2 linked regions of the Thermosynechococcus vestitus BP-1 genome follow. The protein of the gene in region 2 binds, or shares a complex with, the protein of the main gene of each other region. Links are inferred from orthologs where the notes say so. Each region holds a gene or a part of one and is shown on either strand. Other genes may lie near its edges.

Evidence for each region.
Region 1: the proteins of sufU (region 2) and TLL_RS10475 are in contact, whole or in part, in a solved structure (PDB 5XT5), measured with the Bacillus subtilis proteins. The link is inferred for Thermosynechococcus vestitus BP-1 from one-to-one orthologs.

What each region holds. Positions count from the first base shown.
Region 1 is NC_004113.1:2,147,343-2,150,656, reverse strand. What follows is about bases 228-3,218. They hold TLL_RS10475 (SufS family cysteine desulfurase), read right to left. Parts: upstream 2,353-3,218; coding sequence 1,102-2,352; downstream 228-1,101. Other genes in these bases: TLL_RS10470 (DUF4912 domain-containing protein), read left to right, coding at 2,650-3,218; TLL_RS10480 (trans-splicing intein-formed DNA polymerase III subunit alpha C-terminal partner DnaE-C), read left to right, coding at 228-1,105. Also shown: more of TLL_RS10480, read left to right, coding at 1-227; more of TLL_RS10470, read left to right, coding at 3,219-3,314. UniProt on the Bacillus subtilis protein: Type II cysteine desulfurase that acts as the initial step in the SUF-like Fe-S cluster assembly pathway.
Region 2 is NC_004113.1:1,126,370-1,129,650, forward strand. What follows is about bases 91-3,048. They hold sufU (Fe-S cluster assembly sulfur transfer protein SufU), read right to left. Parts: upstream 1,834-3,048; coding sequence 1,348-1,833; downstream 91-1,347. Other genes in these bases: TLL_RS05510 (hypothetical protein), read left to right, coding at 211-666; TLL_RS05520 (Ycf51 family protein), read right to left, coding at 860-1,348; TLL_RS05530 (MAPEG family protein), read right to left, coding at 1,877-2,290; TLL_RS05535 (6-carboxytetrahydropterin synthase), read right to left, coding at 2,291-3,048. In the rest of the region: more of TLL_RS05535, read right to left, coding at 3,049-3,163; TLL_RS05540 (phytoene/squalene synthase family protein), read right to left, coding at 3,257-3,281. UniProt on the Bacillus subtilis protein: Part of the SUF-like system that mediates the biosynthesis of iron-sulfur (Fe-S) clusters. Acts as a sulfurtransferase and thus transfers sulfur from SufS to SufB.

The sequences.
Region 1 (3,314 bases), 1.0 Mb from region 2 along the record:
CTTGAGCATGGGGATTGAGGTATTGCCCCCCGATGTGAATCGCTCAGATATTGACTTTACCCCAGTGGGCAACAAAATTCTTTTTGGCTTGTCCGCAGTGCGCAATGTTGGGCAGGGGGTGATTGAGGCCATTTTGCAGGCACGGGCAGAAGGGGGTGCCTTTCAAAGTTTGGCGGATTTTTGCGAACGGGTTCCCCGTGCAGGGGGCGATAGCCGCATTCTCAACCGTCGTGCCCTTGAATCCCTGATTGCCTGTGGCGCCATGGATAGTCTCCATCCGCAGCGCAACCGCAACCAACTGATGCAGGATCTCCCCCTCGTGCTGGAGTGGGCCCTGGCGCGCGCCAAAGATCGGGCGGTGGGGCAAGTGAATCTCTTTGATATGCTGGCCGGGGACTCCAGCAATGAATCCAAGGGCAGCTATGACCCAGCCCCCAGTGCACCCCCAGTTGATGATTTACCCGATACCGAAAAGCTCCGCCAAGAAAAAGACCTGCTGGGATTTTATGTATCGAACCATCCCCTCAAGGACATTCACCGGCCAGCAGCCATGATTGCCCCCATTAGCTTGGCCAATCTTGAACAGCACACGGGTCAAGGGGTGGTGAGTGTGATTGCCCTGCTGACGGGACTCAAGTCCATTACCACCAAGCGCGGCGAGCGAATGGCCATTGTCCAGTTGGAAGACCTCACAGGTCAGGCGGAAGCGGTGGTTTTTCCCAAGGCCTACGAGCGAATTCATGGGCAATTGCAGCTTGATCACCGCCTACTGCTGTGGGGCACCCTAGAGATGCGCGACGATCGCCCCCAACTGCTGATTGAAGATGCCGAACCCCTTGAGGAGGTGAAACTGGTGCTTGTGGATCTGCCCGTAGAGCAGGCGGGGGATATCCAGGCCCAAAGTCGCCTTTCGGAAGTGCTCAAGCAACAGGCGGGAGAAATGCCCAAGGTGCCGGTGGTGGTCAAAGTAACCGATGGCTACCATGCCCAGTACGTACGTCTAGGGCCACAGTTTCGCGTTGAGGATGCCGATCGCGCCCGCCATGCCCTCACCAGCGCCGGTTTTCAGGCCCACGCCAGTGAACTGCTGAGCCTCCAGCTCTAGGTAAAGACATCGCTAAAGAAGGCAATCGCTTCCCCCAGGGCAGCAATAAACTGATCAATTTCAGCGCGGGTGTTGTAGAAGTAAAGGCTGGCCCGTGCCGTGGATTGAACCCCTAAATAGCGGTGCAAAGGCTGGGTGCAGTGGTGTCCTGCTCGAATCGCAATTCCCGACTGATCTAGGATGGTCGAGAGATCGTGGGGGTGCACCTCACCAACGGTAAAGCTGGCCAAGGCAGCGCGATCGCCTGATTTAGGGCCATAGACCGTGACAGCGGGAAGCTCCTGGAGGCGTTTAAAGAGGTAGGCCGTGAGTTCCTGCTCGTAGGCATGGATGTGTTCCATCCCCCACTGACTCAGGTAATCTACCGCGGCCCCAAGGGCGATCGCCTCTGCAATCGCCGGTGTTCCAGCTTCAAACTTATGGGGAATATCAGCGTAGGTGGCATGGTCAAGAAAGACATCGGCAATCATTTCACCACCGCCCAAGAAGGGGGACATTTGCCGCAGGAGTTCCGCCCGTCCCCAGAGGAAGCCGATGCCCGTGGGAGCACACATTTTATGGCCCGAAGCCACCAGCCAATCGCAACCCAACTGCTGTACATCAATGGGGAGGTGAGGCACACTTTGGCAGGCATCCACCAATACCCGCGCCCCCTTGGCATGGGCAAGACGGACAATCTCGGGAATCGGGTTGAGGCACCCCAGCGTGTTGGACACATGGGCCACAGCCACTAACCGCGTGCGATCGCTCAAAAGGCTTTCGTAGTGGTTGAGGTCAAAGGTTTGCTCTGGCGTCAGTTCGACAAACTTGAGGCGAGCACCGGTTTTCTGGGCAACAAACTGCCACGGAATCAAATTACTGTGGTGCTCCATCACCGTCAGGATTATTTCATCTCCGTCCCGCAGCGTATTCATGCCCCAACTGTAGGCCACGAGGTTAATCGCCTCACTGGCATTGCGAGTATAGATAATTTCCTCGGCATGGGCAGCATTGATAAAACGCGCTACCTTTTCCCGTGCCCCTTCGTAGGCAGTCGTGGCCTCAGCACTGAGGGTGTGTACTCCGCGATGGACATTAGCGTTGTAGCGCCGATAGTAGTCCTCAAGGGTATTGAGAACTGCCAAGGGTTTCTGGGAGGTGGCCGCATTGTCAAAGTAAATCAAGGGGCGATCGTGTACCTGTCGCGCCAAAATCGGAAAATCAGCTCGGCAAAGGTCAGCGAGGGAGCGGCTCGGGGCGATCGTCATAGCACGTGGAATAACCTTGGTTAGGTGATGCAACTCCTAGGGAGATTGCAGGCATACATCTTTAACTATACTCCCTTGCCCCCTAGAGAATGCCGCCTAGGGAGGGAATGCTAGCTCCTCCCTTGATCCCCATGCGGTGGAATTGTTATGAAACTCTAACATTTGATCCCGCCAAAGGGATAAACTGCGTATAAATCCCTAGGGGTATTCTGCGATTCCCTTGACGCCCCACAACTTTTTTGCCAAAGATCAAGGGCAAAAGATAGCTCCGTCTATCAACCTAGGAAGGAGGCACCCATGCCAAAAGATCGCCCCCCTTTAGAAGAAATGACATTGCGGCAGTTGCGGCGTGTTGCCAGTGAACTGCAAGTGCCCCGCTATAGCCGTATGCGCAAAGATCAGCTCCTCGCTGCCATCCGTGAAAAGCAGGCGCAGGCCAACGGATCCACCACCACCCTTTCTATCCAACCTGTCCCCCCTAGTCTGGAGTCGCAAGAAAAAGTGGAAGCAGCCAAGTTTGACCTCGGTCCCGCCCAAGAGGATATTCTCTTGGCCTCCGTAGATGAGGGCCTTGGGGATTTGCCGGGTGGCTATGGTGAAAGCCGCATTGTCCTAATGCCCCGTGATCCCCAGTGGGCCTACGCCTATTGGGATGTACCGAACGAGCACCGCGAAGAATTGCGGCGGCAAGGGGGGCAGCAACTGGCTCTACGCCTGTACGATGCCACGAATATCAACCTCGATAGCCAAATTCCCCACAGTGTTCAGGAATACCCCTGCGACGAGTTGGCGCGGGAGTGGTATCTGCCCATCCCCGTGAGCGATCGCGACTATGTCGTGGAAATTGGTTATCGCTGTGCCGATGGCCGCTGGTTAGTTCTAGCTCGTTCTGCTCCCATTCATATTCCCCCCGCCTACCCCTCAGATTGGGTTTGGGATCAATTCATCACCGTGGATTGGGA
Region 2 (3,281 bases):
GCCATTCCTGCCCACAGTGATTGAGATGCTGGGCTCAATTCCTATCGATGGCCCACCCTGCACAGTTGGGCTTTTGGTCATCGGTAGGAATCAGTAATATCAACTTCCTAAGCAACCGTGATATCTCAGCGAAGGACTGTTATGTCCAGGGGCAATCCTAATCCTGTTGAGCCCAGTTCCAGCCTGAATGAGTTTCTCGAGGAGAAACTAATGGATGAACTATCGGAAATGCTGCATTGGCAGCAAGCCTTTATTGCCACGAATTTGTTAGTACTTGGATATAACGCTTGGGCAGGTTACCTGTGCGGTGAGCGGGGAGTGGTTATTTGCAGTACCAATTCTCCTGGGTTTGGCATTGCGGGAGAATCTTTCCGAACTCACTTTGTTCCCCGTTCCCGCCTTGCTCCCTTCCTAAATGCTTGGTTAGCTGCTCCTGATACTGTGATTTTGCGCCATCACTTTATGACTGCCCACATTTTGGAAGCAGTGGATGCTTACCATCCAGCTACCGAATTAATATTCCTCTTGGAATCCTTTAATCGAGTAACGTTTTTCTATCTGAAGAACTTGCCGATCGCGCCGCCTCAATGTTATGAACAGGTGCGTAGAAATTGGCAAGAGTTTCAGCTAGCTATTGGTCAAGGGCAGTGCCAAACTATACAGTAGCTTTGCCTATACCAGAACCAATGAATTAAGGCCTAGTAAATAGGTAGCTTAAAAATCCTTTTCTATAGATTTAAAACAATTGGCTTGCTATGGACACAACTGGACTCGAACCAGTGACCCCCACGATGTCAACGTGGTGCTCTAACCAACTGAGCTATGCGTCCTTGGATTTATTATCTTAGCATACACAAGGCTAATTTTGTAGCAGCTGAACCGTTACATTTGTATCGGCGCGATCGCTCAACGAACGCGTGGCCACCCCTAAAATGACCGGCTCACTGACCCCCGGTTGAGGATGTTGGATAGTACGGGCAATCACGGTCAAGCGATCGCCCCCTCGGCCGAGCCGTCCCAAGGAAAATAAATCATTGGCTGCTTGTACGAGCGTTGCTTTAAGGGTACTGGGGTCAATGTCGGCAGGAACAGTGATGACCGCTTGAGTGGCGCCATTGTCATAGACGAGGGTGTATTTGCCGGCACCAGGCACTGGGGAGTGAACAATCGGCACAATACTCAGGGCAAAGAGCCCCACCGTCACAACACCAAGAAACCCACTAATACCGACAAAGCGAAAGCGCACACCCCAGCGAAACATAAAAGCGAGTGCAGTCAAGCCGGTCATGACAAGGGTGGCAATGCCTGCCCAGCGGCTATAGGTGGCAAAATCGGTGGGGGTTAGCACTACTGTTCCTCCTCATTACTGACAAAGCCATTCACAGGGGCCTGATCTTGTTGTAAGGCCGCGCGGAGGGTATGCCAGGTCAAGGTGGCACACTTAATGCGCACAGGAAACTGAGCCACTCCCCGCATCACATTCAGCTTACGGAATTCCGGGGGAAACTCAAATTGTCCCTTCATCATGGCTTGGAACTGCTCCACCATTTGGAGGGCGCGACTGACGGGCTGACCCCGCAGGGCATCGGCCATCAAGTCTGCTGAGGCCATCGCGATCGCGCAGCCTTCCCCCTCAAACTGAATATCTTTGATGATCGTTTCCCCCTGCTGATTTGTCTCTAGGGCAACGGTTAAATCAATCGTGTCTCCACAGGAGGGATTATGTCCCCGTTGCTGACGATCCACAGGCTGGGTGCGACCCCGATGGCGGGGTTTCTTATAGTGTTCCAGAATAACCTGCTGGTAGAGCGTGCGAAGATTATCGATAGACATTGAGATTGCTCTATGCTTGGTGCATCTACCCCAATAAACTATCTTAGGCAGCTAGGGCGGTAAGACTTTGCCAAAACAGCGTCAGGGTGGCTGCCGTCCCGACACCAAACATCAGGGAGCGCCCTAGGGGAAAATTGGCAATGTAGCAAATGCTGTATAAAAAGCGAGCTACAACAAAACTGAGGCTAGCGATCGCCACCGTTACATTATTCACCCCAGCAAAGAGGGTTAGCAGCACCGCCGCCGCAAAAGGCATAAACGTTTCAAAACTATTTTCGTGGGCCCATACCGCCCGCTGCGCAAAGGGAGGGAGCTTCTCAAAAAGGGCACGGGGAGCCGCCATATCAAAGCCCACCTGCAGGCGTCCTACCACAACAAAAATGTAGGGGAAATAGATAAGCAGCATTGCTGTCAGTAAACTTGCAGCCAGTAGCCAAGGGATATTGCTCAACATCATCTAGACTCGCTCCAACACTGGTAGAGCACCACTGATCACCTCATTCCGAGGGGGCAATTCTTCGCAGAGGATTTCGCAAGAGTTATTGGGACTCTCAATCAACTTCACCCTATGAAGCGTTGCACCCAATTGGCGAACCGGCTCCTGCAACAAATGGGCAATGTAAATGGCGATATTTTCTGCCGTTGGCACCACCGTCGCGAAGTAGGGAATATCCTTATTCAAAAACGTGTGATCCAAAGGTTCAATCACCTGTTCTTTGAGGACTTCCTCGAGCTTAACCAAATCCACAACCATCCCGGTACGCGGATGAATAGAGCCCTTAACCGTAATCTCCACATGGTAGTTGTGGCCATGGCCGTGGGGGCGCGCACACTTGCCATAGATGCGGCAGTTCTCTTCGTAGCTGAGGTCCTCAAGGGCTAGACGATGGGCCGCACTAAAGTGAGCACCAACAGAAAGATAGGCTTCCATAGGGTCTCCCGTGTAGTCCGCCCAAAGGCGGGGATGTTCAAACAGGCGAATGCGCACAAGGGGTAAATGGGGAAAGAGTCGATCCCAAATCACCCGCGCAATATGCTCCGTCGTGGGTAACGTGGCTTGAAACTCTGGCCACACTTCATTGAGATAGGAAAAATTCAGGGGTTCAATGACTTCACGGCGAATGATGTGCTTGACATCCGATAGGTTCAACACCATGCCAAAGTCATCAACAACCCCCTCCATAGAAACAAACAACTCATAGTTATGACCGTGGCCAGGAAAGCGACTATTGGCACCAAACCGAGCCAAATTTTCCGCTTCAGACCATTCTGGTAACCAGTAGCGATGACTGGCGGCAAACTCAGCACGGCGGTGGATGATACAATTCATATCGAGGTATGAAGATTTGCAACAATTGAGCAATCTTCCCCTATCCTAACGGATTCTGGCTCCCCGAGCCATTGGCTTTTTTGGCACATTTCCCTAAAGTCCGCCAAGGATGAAAGGC